Regions from separate parts of the Arthrobacter sp. FW305-BF8 genome, predicted to be linked through region 1. Evidence: riboswitches for the same ligand, from Rfam matches in the RefSeq annotation. Region 1 holds a riboswitch; each other region holds the start of a gene.
What was found. Region 1 has a riboswitch for thiamine pyrophosphate ahead of LFT45_RS13005 (bifunctional hydroxymethylpyrimidine kinase/phosphomethylpyrimidine kinase). Riboswitches for the same ligand answer to the same signal wherever they lie in the genome.
Positions count from the first base shown of each region.

Region 1 (4,185 bases):
CGACAGAATTCAGATCGGTGTCCTGGAAGACGGCGTCCTGGCCGAACATTTCGTCTCCAAGACGCAGCAGGACTCCCTGATCGGCAACGTCTACCTGGGCAAGGTCCAGAACGTCCTGCCGTCCATGGAAGCTGCCTTCGTGGACATCGGGCGCGGCCGCAACGCCGTGCTGTACGCCGGTGAGGTGAACTGGGAAGCCGTCAACCTCGAAGGCAAGCAGCGCCGCATCGAGAACGCGCTCAAGTCCGGCGATTCCGTCCTGGTCCAGGTCACCAAGGATCCGGTGGGCCACAAGGGTGCGCGGCTGACCAGCCAGATCTCCCTGCCCGGCCGTTACCTCGTGTACGTTCCCGGCGGGTCCATGACCGGCATTTCCCGCAAGCTGCCCGACGTCGAACGCAACCGGCTGAAGCGAATCCTCAAGGACCGCCTCCCCGAGGACGCCGGCGTCATTGTGCGCACGGCCGCCGAGGGGGCCTCCGAGGAGGAACTGACCCACGACATCAACCGCCTCCGTGCCCAGTGGGAGGGCATCGAGAGCCAGGCGAAGTCCACCAAGGTCCTCGCCCCCGAACTCCTCTACGGCGAACCGGACCTGACCATCAAGGTTGTGCGCGACGTCTTCAACGAGGACTTCTCCAAGCTGATCGTCTCCGGCGACGAAGCGTGGGACACCATCGAGGCCTACGTCACCTACGTTGCCCCGGACCTGGTGGGCCGGCTCGAAAAATGGACCAAGGACGAGGACATTTTCTCCGCCTGGCGCATCGACGAGCAGATCCACAAGGCTCTTGACCGCAAGGTTTTCCTGCCGTCCGGCGGCTCACTGGTCATTGACCGGACAGAGGCCATGACGGTGGTTGACGTCAACACCGGGAAGTTCACCGGCAGCGGCGGCAACCTTGAAGAGACCGTCACCAAGAACAACCTTGAGGCTGCCGAGGAAGTTGTCCGCCAGCTGCGGCTCCGCGACATCGGCGGCATCATCGTCATCGACTTCATCGACATGGTGCTCGAGTCCAACCGCGACCTGGTCCTGCGCCGTCTGGTGGAATGCCTGGGCCGTGACCGGACCAAGCACCAGGTGGCCGAAGTGACCTCCCTGGGACTCGTGCAGATGACGCGCAAGCGCATGGGCACCGGCCTCCTGGAAGTCTTCGGCGAGCAGTGCGAGGCATGTGCGGGCCGGGGAGTCGTCACCCATGACGAGCCGGTGGAGCACCGCCGCGCCAACACCGTGGCCGCGGAGCACCACGTGCACCGTGCCGAGGTCCAGCCCCCTGCCCGGACAGAGCGGAAGCGCCGCCGCGGCAAGGGCGGACAGCCGTCCTCCGAGGCAGCTCCGGCCGCCCCCGCCGTGCCGCACCACCCCGAACCGTCAGACGCGGAGCGCCACGCCAAGGCTGAAGCGACCCGCGCTGCCCTCGCCAACATCGCCGCCGCAGCCCATGCCGCACACCTGCATGAGGAAGAAGCTGCGCACGGTGCCGCAGCGTCCGGTGAGGCCCCCCGCCCCGCCGCCGCCGCACCGGAAAGCCCCGTGGTGCACCGCGCTCCGGAAACGGAAAGCGTCTCCGGACGGCCCGGCGCGGTGCTCACCTTTGGCGGCGAGAAAGTGGTGCTTCCGTTTGTCGATCACAGCGATGAACCGGTCCAGGAAGCGCCGGCACTGACGCTGGACCGCCTGGAGGAAGCCTTCGCGCACCTCGGCGCTCCGATTGCCCCCGCCGAAGAGGAGGAGGCCAAGGACGAGGCTCCCGCGCCGGTGCGCCCGGAAAGCCAGCGCCCGGAAAGCCAGCAGCCGGAGGGCCAGCAGGCCGCAAGCCAGCCCGCGGCTCAGCCTGCTGCACGGCAGCCGGTGGAAAGCCCCGCGGCACCGTCCCGCAGCCGCCGTCCGCGCCGCAACCGCAGTGCCAGCCGCCCCCAGGGTGCAGCCAACGAGACATCCGTGGAACACCACGAGGTCGCTCCGGCTGCAGCCGCCGGGCACTCGCACGAGGCCAAGGCGCCTGAGGCAGGCAATGCGCAGACGGCCAAGGCGGCTCCACGGCCGGCCAGCGAGCCGATCATTCTGGGGGTCGGCGTACCCGCCTCAGAACTGTAGGAACAAGCGCCACTGAAAGGTCCGGCACCGCGGTTGCGGTGCCGGACCTTTCTGGTTCCGGACATTCGTCCGCCGGCAAAGGGCAGTAGACAAATGGCAGCAGGCAAGGGCAGGGGACAACAGCGCACGCGGAAGCCTGTCGCAATCGTCAAACTTGGCGCCGCGCACTTAACCAACCGCTAGGCTGGAGAACTGACACGGGGTGCCGCGCAAGGGCCGGCTGAGATCCAAACCCGTTGAACCTGTCCGGTTAGCACCGGCGAAGGGATGTCTTCTTTGTCATCAACACTGTCATCCGCGTCACTCCTGCCGGCACCCTCGGCCGCCGACAAGTCACTCCTGGAAACCGATGTGCCGGGCATTCAGAGGGCCCGCGACGTTCCCCGCGTCCTGGCCATCGCAGGCTCGGACCCTTCTGGCGGTGCAGGCATCCAGGCCGATCTGAAAAGCATCGCGGCCCACGGCGGCTACGGAATGGCCGCAATAACAGCCCTTACTGCGCAGAACACCACGGGCGTGCTCGGCGTGCACGTTCCGCCAGCCTCCTTCCTGTCAGCGCAACTGGACGCTGTCAGCGACGACATCCACGTGGACGCCGTGAAGATCGGCATGCTTGGCGATGACCGTGTCATCGCAGCCGTCCGCGGCTGGCTCGAAAAGGTAAGGCCCGGCGTCGTGGTTCTCGATCCGGTGATGGTGGCTACCAGCGGCGACCGCCTCCTCCAGGAGTCTGCAGAGGCCGCACTCCGCAAACTGCTGCCTCTGGCGCACCTGATTACACCGAACCTTCCCGAACTGGCCATGCTGCTGGGGGAACCGGAGGCCGCGGACTGGGCCGCCGCGCTTGACCAGGGCAGGCGGCTCGCGGACCAGACCGGTGCAACGGTCCTCGTCAAAGGCGGGCACCTGAACGGCTCAACCTGCCCGGACGCCCTCGTGAACACTGCCGGGCTGCTCTCGGGGGAGGTGGTGGAGGTTGCGGGTGAACGGATCAGCACGCGGAATAGCCACGGTACCGGATGCTCGCTCTCCTCGGCCATGGCCACGGCTCAGGCGCGGTTGGATGACTGGGAAGCGTCACTGCGGGCGGTCAAACCCTGGCTGGCCGGGGCCCTGAGGACCTCCGGATTGCTGGAAGTCGGCGCCGGCAACGGACCGGTCAACCATTTCCACCACGTCCGCCAGACTGAAACGACAGCCCAGCCCGGGTTCAGGGGCGCCTTCGCGGAGCTGCTGCGCGCCGAGACCGCTGCCGACCTCGAAGAGATTTATGGCCTGGGCTTCATCCGTGGGCTTGCCGACGGCACCCTGGCGGAGAAGGAATTCGCGTACTACCTGGCACAGGATGCCATCTACCTCAACGGCTACTCCCGGGTCCTGGCCAGGGCCAGCGCGCTGGCGCCAACCGAGTCCGAGCAGCTGTTCTGGGCGCGCTCCGCCCAGCAGTGCCTGGAAGTTGAATCGGAACTGCACCGCAACTGGCTCAGCACGCGAACCGTGCAGCCGGTGTTGGGCCCGGTCACGAAGGCTTACGTCGATCATCTGCTCGCGGCTTCGGCGGGCGGCAGTTACGCAGTGCTGGTTGCCGCTGTGCTGCCGTGCTTCTGGCTGTACGCCGAGGTGGGGGAGACCCTGCACGCCGAATATGTGGCCGCCGGAGCGCAGGCCGGGCACCCGTACGCGGAGTGGCTGCGGACGTACGCCGACGAGGACTTCGCTGCCGCCACCCTGCGGGCCATCGAAATCGCCGACGACGCCGGCCGGGCCGCGTCAGCGGGGGAGCGCGCGGCGATGATCACTGCTTTCCGGCAGTCCTGCCGGTACGAGGTGGAATTTTTCGACGCGCCGAGCCGCCACAGCTGAGCGGAACCGGGCCCGCTACCCGGTAGGATAGTCGCGCACGGCATCGGATGTGCGGGAAAGCTGCCCCTGTGGCGCTTATCACGGACAACCCGCCGCTGCCAGCCTCATTTGCGGCCGACGACGGAATTAGCGTATTCTAGATCTTCGGTGCTTACGCCAACACTTGGGTTATGACCCGGGATCGTCCACTCGGACAGGTTCCTGGGATAGCTCACGGG
Region 1 covers NZ_CP084561.1:2,908,375-2,912,559, reverse strand. Annotated here, with positions in the region: gene LFT45_RS13010 (Rne/Rng family ribonuclease) at 1-2,104, shown strand, start outside; TPP riboswitch at 2,293-2,389, shown strand; gene LFT45_RS13005 (bifunctional hydroxymethylpyrimidine kinase/phosphomethylpyrimidine kinase) at 2,444-3,967, shown strand.

Region 2 (4,185 bases), 430 kb from region 1:
GGGAAGTACCTGTTGAGCTGGCCGCACGCCACCGGGCACGGGTTGGCCGGGCTTAGAGGAACTCCGCCCGGCCCTCCATGGCCGACGACGCCAAGGCATGCTCACGGCGCGGGATCCGCCCGGCCGCACGCGCCAGCCTACCGGCGATCACGGAGTGTTTGAAGGCTTCGGCCATGAGAACGGGGTTCTGGGCCCGGGTCACGGCGGTGGCCAGCAGCACGGCGTCGCACCCCAGTTCCATGGCCAGGGCCGCGTCCGAGGCCGTGCCGATCCCTGCATCCAGAACCACGGGAACGGAGGCCCGTGACACGATCAGCTCGATGTTGTGCGGATTGAGGATGCCCAGGCCCGTGCCGATCGGCGCTCCCAGCGGCATGACCGCCGACGCACCGAGGTTCTCCAGCCGCAGCGCCAGGACGGGATCGTCATTGGTGTAGGCGAACACCTTGAAGCCTCGGTTGACCAGCTGCTCGGTGGCGTCCACCAGTTCCACGGCATCAGGCAGGAGCGTGTGCTCGTCGGCGATGACTTCGAGCTTGACCCAGTCGGTCTCCAGCGCTTCCCGGGCCAGCTCCGCCGTCATCACAGCGTCCCGGGCCGTGAAGCAGCCGGCGGTGTTGGGGAGCACGCGGATGTTGTGGTCCACCAGCAGCTGGAACAGCGAGCCGGTTTCGGCAGGCGAGTAGCGCCGCATTGCGACGGTGGTCAGCTGGGTCCCGGACGCGAGCAGCGCTGCGCCGAGACCGTCCAGGCTTGGAGCGCCTCCGGTGCCCATAATGAGCCGCGAGGTCAGCTCCGCCCCGTCAATGACCAGGCTGTCTGCTGTTTCAATCATTGTTTCTGCCATCGTCCTTACCCTCCTTGGACTGCCGTGACAAGTTCGATCTCGTCGCCGTCTGCGAGTGCCGTGGCGTGCCACTGGCTGCGCGGCACGACGGCCGAGTTGCGGGCCACCGCCACACCCAGCCGCTGGCCGTCGGCCGCCTGACCGCTGGCGGCCAGTTGGCGCCCCGTGACCTGGCTGACGAGTGAGGTGACGGAGGCGCCCTCGCTGATTTCCTGTTCGATGCCGTTCAGTGTGATGTTCATGCTGGTTCCTTGGTTAGGTCAAAGGTGACGCGGGTCAAATGCTGAGTGCAGCGGCAGATCCCAGAGGGTCTGGGAGCCCGGGAGAGAACCTGCCCGGCCGGAACTTGGCCCAGCGCGGATCGGTGATGCCGTCCATGAGCTGGCGACAGATGACCGCGGCGGCCGGGGTCAGCAGGACGCCGTGGCGGAAGAAGCCGGTGGCGATGATGAGGCCAGCCACGTCCGTGCCGGCATCTTGCCCGCCGGCCGGCACCCGGCCCAGCAGCGGGGCGTTGTCCGGCGTGCCGGGCCGGGCCCGGGCGGTGGCTTCGAGCAGCTCGAGCTCTGCGACTGCCGGCACCAGCGCCTGGGCGTCGCGCAGCAGCTGGTAGACACCCCCGGCGCTGGTGCCCGGCACGCCGTCCTCACGCTGGGTGGCGCCGATCACCACCGTGCCGTCCCGGCGGGGCACCACGTACACCGGCACGCCCCGCACCATGCCGCGGACCGTTGCGGTGAGCAGGGGCTGCAGGTGTTCGGGGACCCTGAGCCTGAGGATGTCTCCGTAAACCGGGCGCAGCGGCAGCTGCAGGCCTTCCGGAAGGTTCTGCAGGCGCGCCGCGGCCAAGCCGTTGGCCACCACCGTCTCGGCCGCCGTGACGGACCCGCCGCCCGCCAGCCGTACCCCGCAGACCCGGGCGCCGTCCCAGAGCAGGCCGGCGGCGTGCTCCCTCACCGCGTATCCCTCCGCTGCCACATTTTCCTGACGTTGCGCGGCCAGCTCGGCAGCAAGGGCCCGGACGAGTCTGCGCGGATCCACCTGGTGGTCCGCCGGGATGTCGAGGGCGCAGGAGATCCCGGGGCTGAGCAGCGGCTCCCGGGAACGTGCCTCGCGGATGGTCAGCGGTTCCACGTTCAGGCCGTGGGCCCGCTGCACGTCCCGCAGGTCCATCAGGGCCCGGCGGTCGGCCGGATCGGCACCCACGGCCAGGGTCGGCGTCGTCAGGTAACCGGCATCCCCGCCGGAAATGAGGGTGGCCGCAAAGTCAGGCCATCGGGCGGAGGATTCCAGCATCAATTCCAGGAGCCCTTCCTCCTGGTAATGCAGCTCGCTGACCGGGGCGAGCATGCCGGCCGCAGCCCAGCTTGCACCGCTGCCCGGGGCTTCATCGATGAGCACCACCGAACGGCCGGCGCGCCGTGCCTCCCAGGCGATGCCGTGGCCGACGACTCCGCCGCCAACGACGGCTACATCGGCCTCAAGTCCGACGGGCTCCAACGCGCCCGCGGAGCAATCTTCGCCGCTTATTTTAGGGGGCATGGAATTCCTTCCCTACGCCGGTACTAACCGGATCAGGTCAAGCGGTCGGCTCTGACGCCCTCTCAGCCCTGCGTCTTTATGACAGCAGCAACGGGCTCCCGCGGTACCTGCCCAGTTTAGAGGAACTAAGGTGGTTGCCATGACCGTGCACTCTGCCCACACCGCTGCCCGCCTGTACCTCTGCACCGACGCCCGCAAGGACCGCGGGGACTTCGCGGACTTCGTGGACGCGGCGTTCGCCGGCGGTGTGGACATCATCCAGTTGCGGGACAAGAGCATCGAGGCAGCCGAGGAACTCGAGCTGCTGGAAGTAGTCCATGCTGCCGCCCGCAGGCACGGCCGGCTCTGGGCCGTCAATGACCGCGCCGACATCGCGTCCATCGCCGGCGCACCGGTGTTCCATATCGGCCAGAAGGACCTGCCGCTCCGGGCCGCCCGGAAGCTGCTGCACGATTCCACCGTGATCGGGCTGTCCACCCACAGCACGGACCAGGTGGATGCCGCCGTCGGCGCCGCCCACGGGCGCAGCGGCCTGGACTATTTCTGCGTGGGCCCGCTGTGGGCCACCCCCACCAAGCCCGGGCGCGCCGCCGTCGGGCTTGACCTGGTGCGCTACGCAGCGGAGGCCGTCCGCACCGCAAACGAGGACCGGGTCGGCGGCCTGCTGCTGCCCTGGTTCGCGATTGGCGGGATCGACCGCACCAACGTGGAGCAGGTCCTGGCGGCGGGAGCCAGCCGCATCGTCGTCGTGCGGGCCATCACCGAGGCGCCAGACCCGGCGGCAGCCGCGGCGGAACTGCTCGACGCCCTCGAAGCGACGTCCCCGGCCGCCGTCTCCTAAATGGAGCGGCCGGCACGCGGGCGCAGAGAGGGCTCTGGGCTACCCGCTCAGGCCCAGCTGGACCATCCGCCGGGAGTGGTTCTCCACGACTTCGGCGGTGATGCCCCGCACCAGCTCGCGTGCTGTGGCGTCCGTGGCACCGGGCTCCGCCTCGACGAACAGCTCGCCGAGAAAGGCGTGTTCGTGGCCCACGCGCTGGGCCTGCGTGATCGCTTCGCCGAGGAGGCGGCGGCCCCACAACGCCAGCCGGGACGCGAGCCGGGGATCGTCCGCCAAGGCCCCGCTGAGCCGTTCCCGCAGCACGGCCGTGGCCTCTTCCGACGACTGAATCTGCTGGATGACGTCACGGGTTCCGGCATCCACAAACCGGGCCACGGCCCGATAGAAGTCGGCGGAGACCGTGTCCACCACGTAGGCCTTCATCAGGGACTCGTACCAGTCCGCCGGGCGGGTCCGTTCATGGAAGTGGTCCACCGCCAGCTGGAACGGCAGCATCGCATCTTCGACGTCGACGCCCATCCCCGCCAGCTTGGCGCTCACGAGCTCGTAGTGCTGGAATTCGATGACGGCGATCCTGCCGAGCACGGCACGGTCGTGCAGCGTGGGTGAGTAACGGGCGTCCGACGAGAGCCGTTCGAATGCGGACAGTTCGCCGTAGGCCATCACGCCGAAGAGGTCCGCGACGAAGCGGTCGTAGCGAGCGGTGTCAGCCGAGGATGTGCCCATAATCCAAGACTAACGGCGCAATTCGGGCTAACCTGATTTTCGTGTCACATCATCGGTTGTCGCCCAACGTCCACGAGCAGACCAACGCGCTCGAGGAGGCATTGAGCGCGCTGCGGACGGAGCTGGAGCTACCGGGGGAATTCCCCGAGGACGTGCTCAAGGAAGCCGAAGCGGCCGTCGCCGACCGGGGATTCCCGGCCCTGGACCTGACCGGAGTGGACTTCCTGAC
Region 2 covers NZ_CP084561.1:3,334,986-3,339,170, forward strand. Annotated here, with positions in the region: gene LFT45_RS14965 (thiazole synthase) at 53-835, opposite strand; gene thiS (sulfur carrier protein ThiS) at 853-1,089, opposite strand; gene thiO (glycine oxidase ThiO) at 1,124-2,389, opposite strand; TPP riboswitch at 2,381-2,501, opposite strand; gene thiE (thiamine phosphate synthase) at 2,529-3,230, shown strand; gene LFT45_RS14985 (ferritin-like fold-containing protein) at 3,270-3,956, opposite strand; gene LFT45_RS14990 (RNB domain-containing ribonuclease) at 3,998-4,185, shown strand, end outside.
Region 2: another riboswitch for thiamine pyrophosphate. It lies ahead of thiO (glycine oxidase ThiO); the one in region 1 lies ahead of LFT45_RS13005 (bifunctional hydroxymethylpyrimidine kinase/phosphomethylpyrimidine kinase).

Region 3 (4,185 bases), 1.7 Mb from region 1:
CGCAGGGCTGGGGCCGCGATGTCGGGGGGCCAGGCGCTGGGCTGACAGGAAATGTGGTGTAGATACCATTTTTGTCTCCTCGTAAAGACGCTGATGGCATCCACTAAAAATCGTGGTGGTTGGAAAAACGTTCGGGTTCGGGGTTGGAAAAACCTTGGCATTCGAGGCTTCTTACGGTGCCGTGGGGGGACCCGCGCTGCTCTTGTAGAGACCGTGCTCAAGGCCTCCAGGCGGCATGCGGTGGGCCGCCGAGGCAGGATGCGAAAGGACCCGGCGCCGCAGGTTGCGGTGCCGGGTCCGGCTGTTGTGAGCCCGGCCGAGGTCATCAGCACTGCCAGATTCAGAACAGAAGCAGTATGGCCTGCCGTGCTTTGGGAAACCTGGTCGCGGCCCAGAAGGGGCGGCCGGGCAAGCCACCCCGTGTGGGGGGCCTCGGCGTGGTGGGTCCTGACAGCTGCGACCCGGCAGGGAGGCCTAGACAATGTCCTGTGTCTTGGCGAAGCGGGTAATGGCCCGCTGGGTGCCTCGGTTGGCCAGCACCTGGATGACCGCGCTCACGGAGGCGGACACGAGGGCGAACGTGAGGGCCGTGCGCAGTGTGGTGGGGACGTCGTCCTTGTCGCCCTTGGGCGGCTTCCGGCCCGTGATTTTTTCCCAGATGGTGTCGACGGCCTTGGTGCCGGCGAACCCCGCCAGCAGGCTGATGCCTGTGCCAAGCAGTTTGATGAAGAAACTCATTGCGGAACTCCTCGCGTGATGAACACTGGTCTTTCCTTAGCCTAGCCGCATGGAGCGGTGGATCTCCCGCAACGCCTGCACCACGAGGTCGTGGTCCGCCTTCTGCGGCAGCCCGGACACGGTGACCACAGCCACCGCCCCCACACCCCGCACATAGACGGGGAAGGCTCCGCCGTGCGCAGCGTAGGTCGACTGGTCAAACCAGGCGTTGTCCTCGATCCGTCCGCCGCCGGCCCTGCCGCGCAGGCCCACCAACAGCGACGGTTCCTCGTAGCGCACGGCAGTCCGCTGTTTGGCCCGCACCCAGCCTTCGTTGTCCGGTGTGGCGCCCTCGAGCGCCACATGGAAGAGCACCTGCTCCCCCTTGGTGATGTCGATGGCGATGGGCAGGTTGTCCTCCTTGCCCCGTTCGACCAGTTCCAGGCCCAGCGCCAGGGCATCGTCCTTACTGAACCTCGGGAACTGGAGTTCAGCAATCTCCCCTTCGATCTGCCCAATCATGGCTTCCAGGGCTCCCGCCGGCTGTTCGGCGGAGGAATCGGGGTCAAAGGCGGGCAAGGCGGCGGTGCCCGAGTCCTGTTGCGTCATGGCCCCAATCTACTCCGGGCCGCCGTCGCGACGCCGCATGTAAACTCCGGCATTGTGACAGCGACCCCCGATTTCATGGCCGGACGAGGTGTAAACTGGATCAGCCCACAAGGGCAGATTTATCACGACAGGGGAGCGCCGCCGTCGGGATGCAAAGGCAACTGCCAGAGCAACCGCGGAAGGGCGCTGAGAGTGCGGACAGCCGCAGACCCTCGAACCTGATCCGGCTAGTACCGGCGCAAGGGAGTCGAGTTCTCAGAGTGCCCGGCAGCGCGAGGCCCAGCCACCCGCAGCCGGGGGAACGCTTTCCCCTCCTGTTCCTCAGGAGGACCATCATGACAACTGCAGCAATCAAGAAGACCAGCTACAGCTGGCGCGTGGCGGACATCGTTGTGGCGGCGCTCATCGCCGTTGCCGGCGGCGTCATCTTCTGGGCCTGGTCCCAGGGCGCCAACCTCATCTCCACCCCGGTCAACGCCGTCTACCCTCCGCTGACCGGCCTCTACGCCGGCGGCTGGATGATTCCGGCGGTCCTGGGGATGCTCATCATCCGCAAGCCCGGCGCGGCCCTGTTCTGTGAGGGTGTGGCTGCCACCGGCGAGCTGCTCATGGGCTCGCAGTACGGCACCACGGTGCTCATTTCCGGCGTTCTGCAGGGCCTGGGGGCGGAGCTGGTGTTCGCCGCCTTCGCTTACAAGAAGTTCAACCTGCCCGCCTCGCTGCTTGCAGGGGCAGGCGCAGGACTGTTCTGCGGGCTCAACGACTCCTTCGCCCCCTGGGGCTGGAACATCGCCTACGCCGCCGGCGACAAGCTGGCATACATCGTGTTCTGCGCCATTTCCGGCGCGGTCATCGCCGGCGCCCTGTCCTGGATCGCCGCCCGCGGCCTGGCCAAGACGGGCGTGCTGAGTTCCTTCGCGTCCCGGAAGGCAGCCACGGAGCCCGTCTTCTCCTGATGCCCGGACCAGACGACGCCGGCGTCCGCCCCGCCGCGGTCACCGCCCGCGGCTGGGGCTGGCGCCACGCAGGCCGCACCAAACCGGCCGTCCATGCCCTCGACCTGGACATCCGCCCCGGCGAGCGGGTCATGCTGCTGGGCCCTTCCGGAGCCGGCAAGTCCACGCTGCTTCACGCCCTGGCCGGCGTGCTGGGGGACAGTGACGCGGACGACGCCGGGACTCCCGACCGTGAGGACACGGACGAGAGCGGCGAGCTGCTGATCGACGGCGCGCCGCCCCGTTCCCGGCGCGGCCGCGCCGGGCTCATGCAGCAGGACCCGGAAACGCAGGTGGTGCTCTCGCGCCTCGGCGACGACGTCGCCTTCGGCGCCGAGAACCTGTCGGTGCCCCGCGAGGAGATCTGGCGCCGCGTGCACGAGGCGCTGGACGACGTCGGACTTTCGCACCTTCCCCTGGACCACCCGACGTCGGCCCTGTCCGGCGGCCAGAAGCAGCGCCTGGCGCTCGCCGGCATCCTGGCGATGCGGCCTGGACTCCTCCTGCTGGACGAGCCCACCGCGAATCTCGACCCGGACGGCGTCCTGGAAGTCCGGGACGCTGTGGGCCGCTGCCTCGACAAGACCGGGGCCACCCTGGTGGTGGTGGAGCACCGGGTAGCTGCCTGGAAAGACCTGGTGGACCGGATCGTGGTCCTGCAGCCGGGGTCCGCCTCGGACGGAGCGGTGCTGATCGACGGGACCCCGGACGAAGTTCTCGAGCAGGCGCGCGGGATGCTCACTGCCGCCGGCGTCTGGGTCCCCGGCTACGTTCCAGAGACGCGGCGCCGTTCGGCTGCCGGCGCTCTTCCGTCCTCCGGACATGGCGCCGGCCAGCTGCTGCTGGCGGCCGAGAGGCTTGCCGTGTCGCGGGAACGTCCACGCCGCAGCGGCTTCCGCTCCGTACCCCCCGAGCCCGTTCTGCGTGACGTCACAGCGCAGGTCCGATCGGGCGAGGCGCTGACCGTCACAGGTCCCAACGGCGCCGGCAAGTCCACCTTCGCGCTGACCCTCGCCGGGCTATTGCCGCCGGTGGGCGGCAAGGTCTCCGCGACGGTTGAACTGAGCGGCGGAGCGGGTATTGACCCGTACAAGTGGAGAGCCGAGCAGCTGATCGCGCGGATCGGCACGGTGTTCCAGGAACCTGAACACCAGTTCGTCACCGGCCGCGTCTTGGACGAGCTGCAGTTCGGCCCCCGCCATCTGGGCCACGGCGAAGAGCGCGTCGACGAGCTGCTGGAGCGGCTGCGCCTTTCGCATCTCGTGGACGCCAACCCGTACACGCTCTCCGGCGGGGAGAAACGCAGGCTGTCCGTGGCCACCGTCCTGGCGGCGCACCCGCAGGTGCTGGTCCTGGATGAGCCCACCTTCGGCCAGGACGCGAACACCTGGGCGGAGCTTGCCTCATTCCTTTCGGAACTGCTCGATGCCGGCACGGCCGTGGTGTCCGTGACCCACGACGAGGAGTTCACCCAGGTGCTCGGCGGCACCGAGCTGCGGCTGGGCTCCGCGGGACGGCGCGCCAACCCCAGATCCGCCAACCCAAGATCCGCTGAACCCAAACCCGCCGAGCCAGCATCAGAACAGGCTGCAACATGAGGGACGCACTGACACTTGCCGGAAACCGGGCGGTGCTGACGCGCGCCAATCCGCTGGCCAAATTCGCGGCAGTCTTCCTGATCACCCTGGTCTTGGCGCTGTCCATCGACTGGATGTCGGCGTCGGTGGCTCTCGTGTGCGAACTGCTGGCCTTCCCGCTGGCAGGGCTGACGTTCTCGCTGCTGTGGCAGCGCGGCTGGCCCCTGATCGCCGCGGCGGCCGTCGGCGGCTGGAGCACCTCCATCCTGTCGCCGGACAGCGGAAGG
Region 3 covers NZ_CP084561.1:4,630,194-4,634,378, reverse strand. Annotated here, with positions in the region: gene LFT45_RS21050 (hypothetical protein) at 1-69, opposite strand, end outside; gene LFT45_RS21045 (DUF4235 domain-containing protein) at 475-738, opposite strand; gene LFT45_RS21040 (heme-degrading domain-containing protein) at 775-1,326, opposite strand; TPP riboswitch at 1,446-1,589, shown strand; gene LFT45_RS21035 (ECF transporter S component) at 1,662-2,282, shown strand; gene LFT45_RS21030 (ABC transporter ATP-binding protein) at 2,282-3,919, shown strand; gene LFT45_RS21025 (energy-coupling factor transporter transmembrane component T family protein) at 3,916-4,185, shown strand, end outside.
Region 3: another riboswitch for thiamine pyrophosphate. It lies ahead of LFT45_RS21035 (ECF transporter S component); the one in region 1 lies ahead of LFT45_RS13005 (bifunctional hydroxymethylpyrimidine kinase/phosphomethylpyrimidine kinase).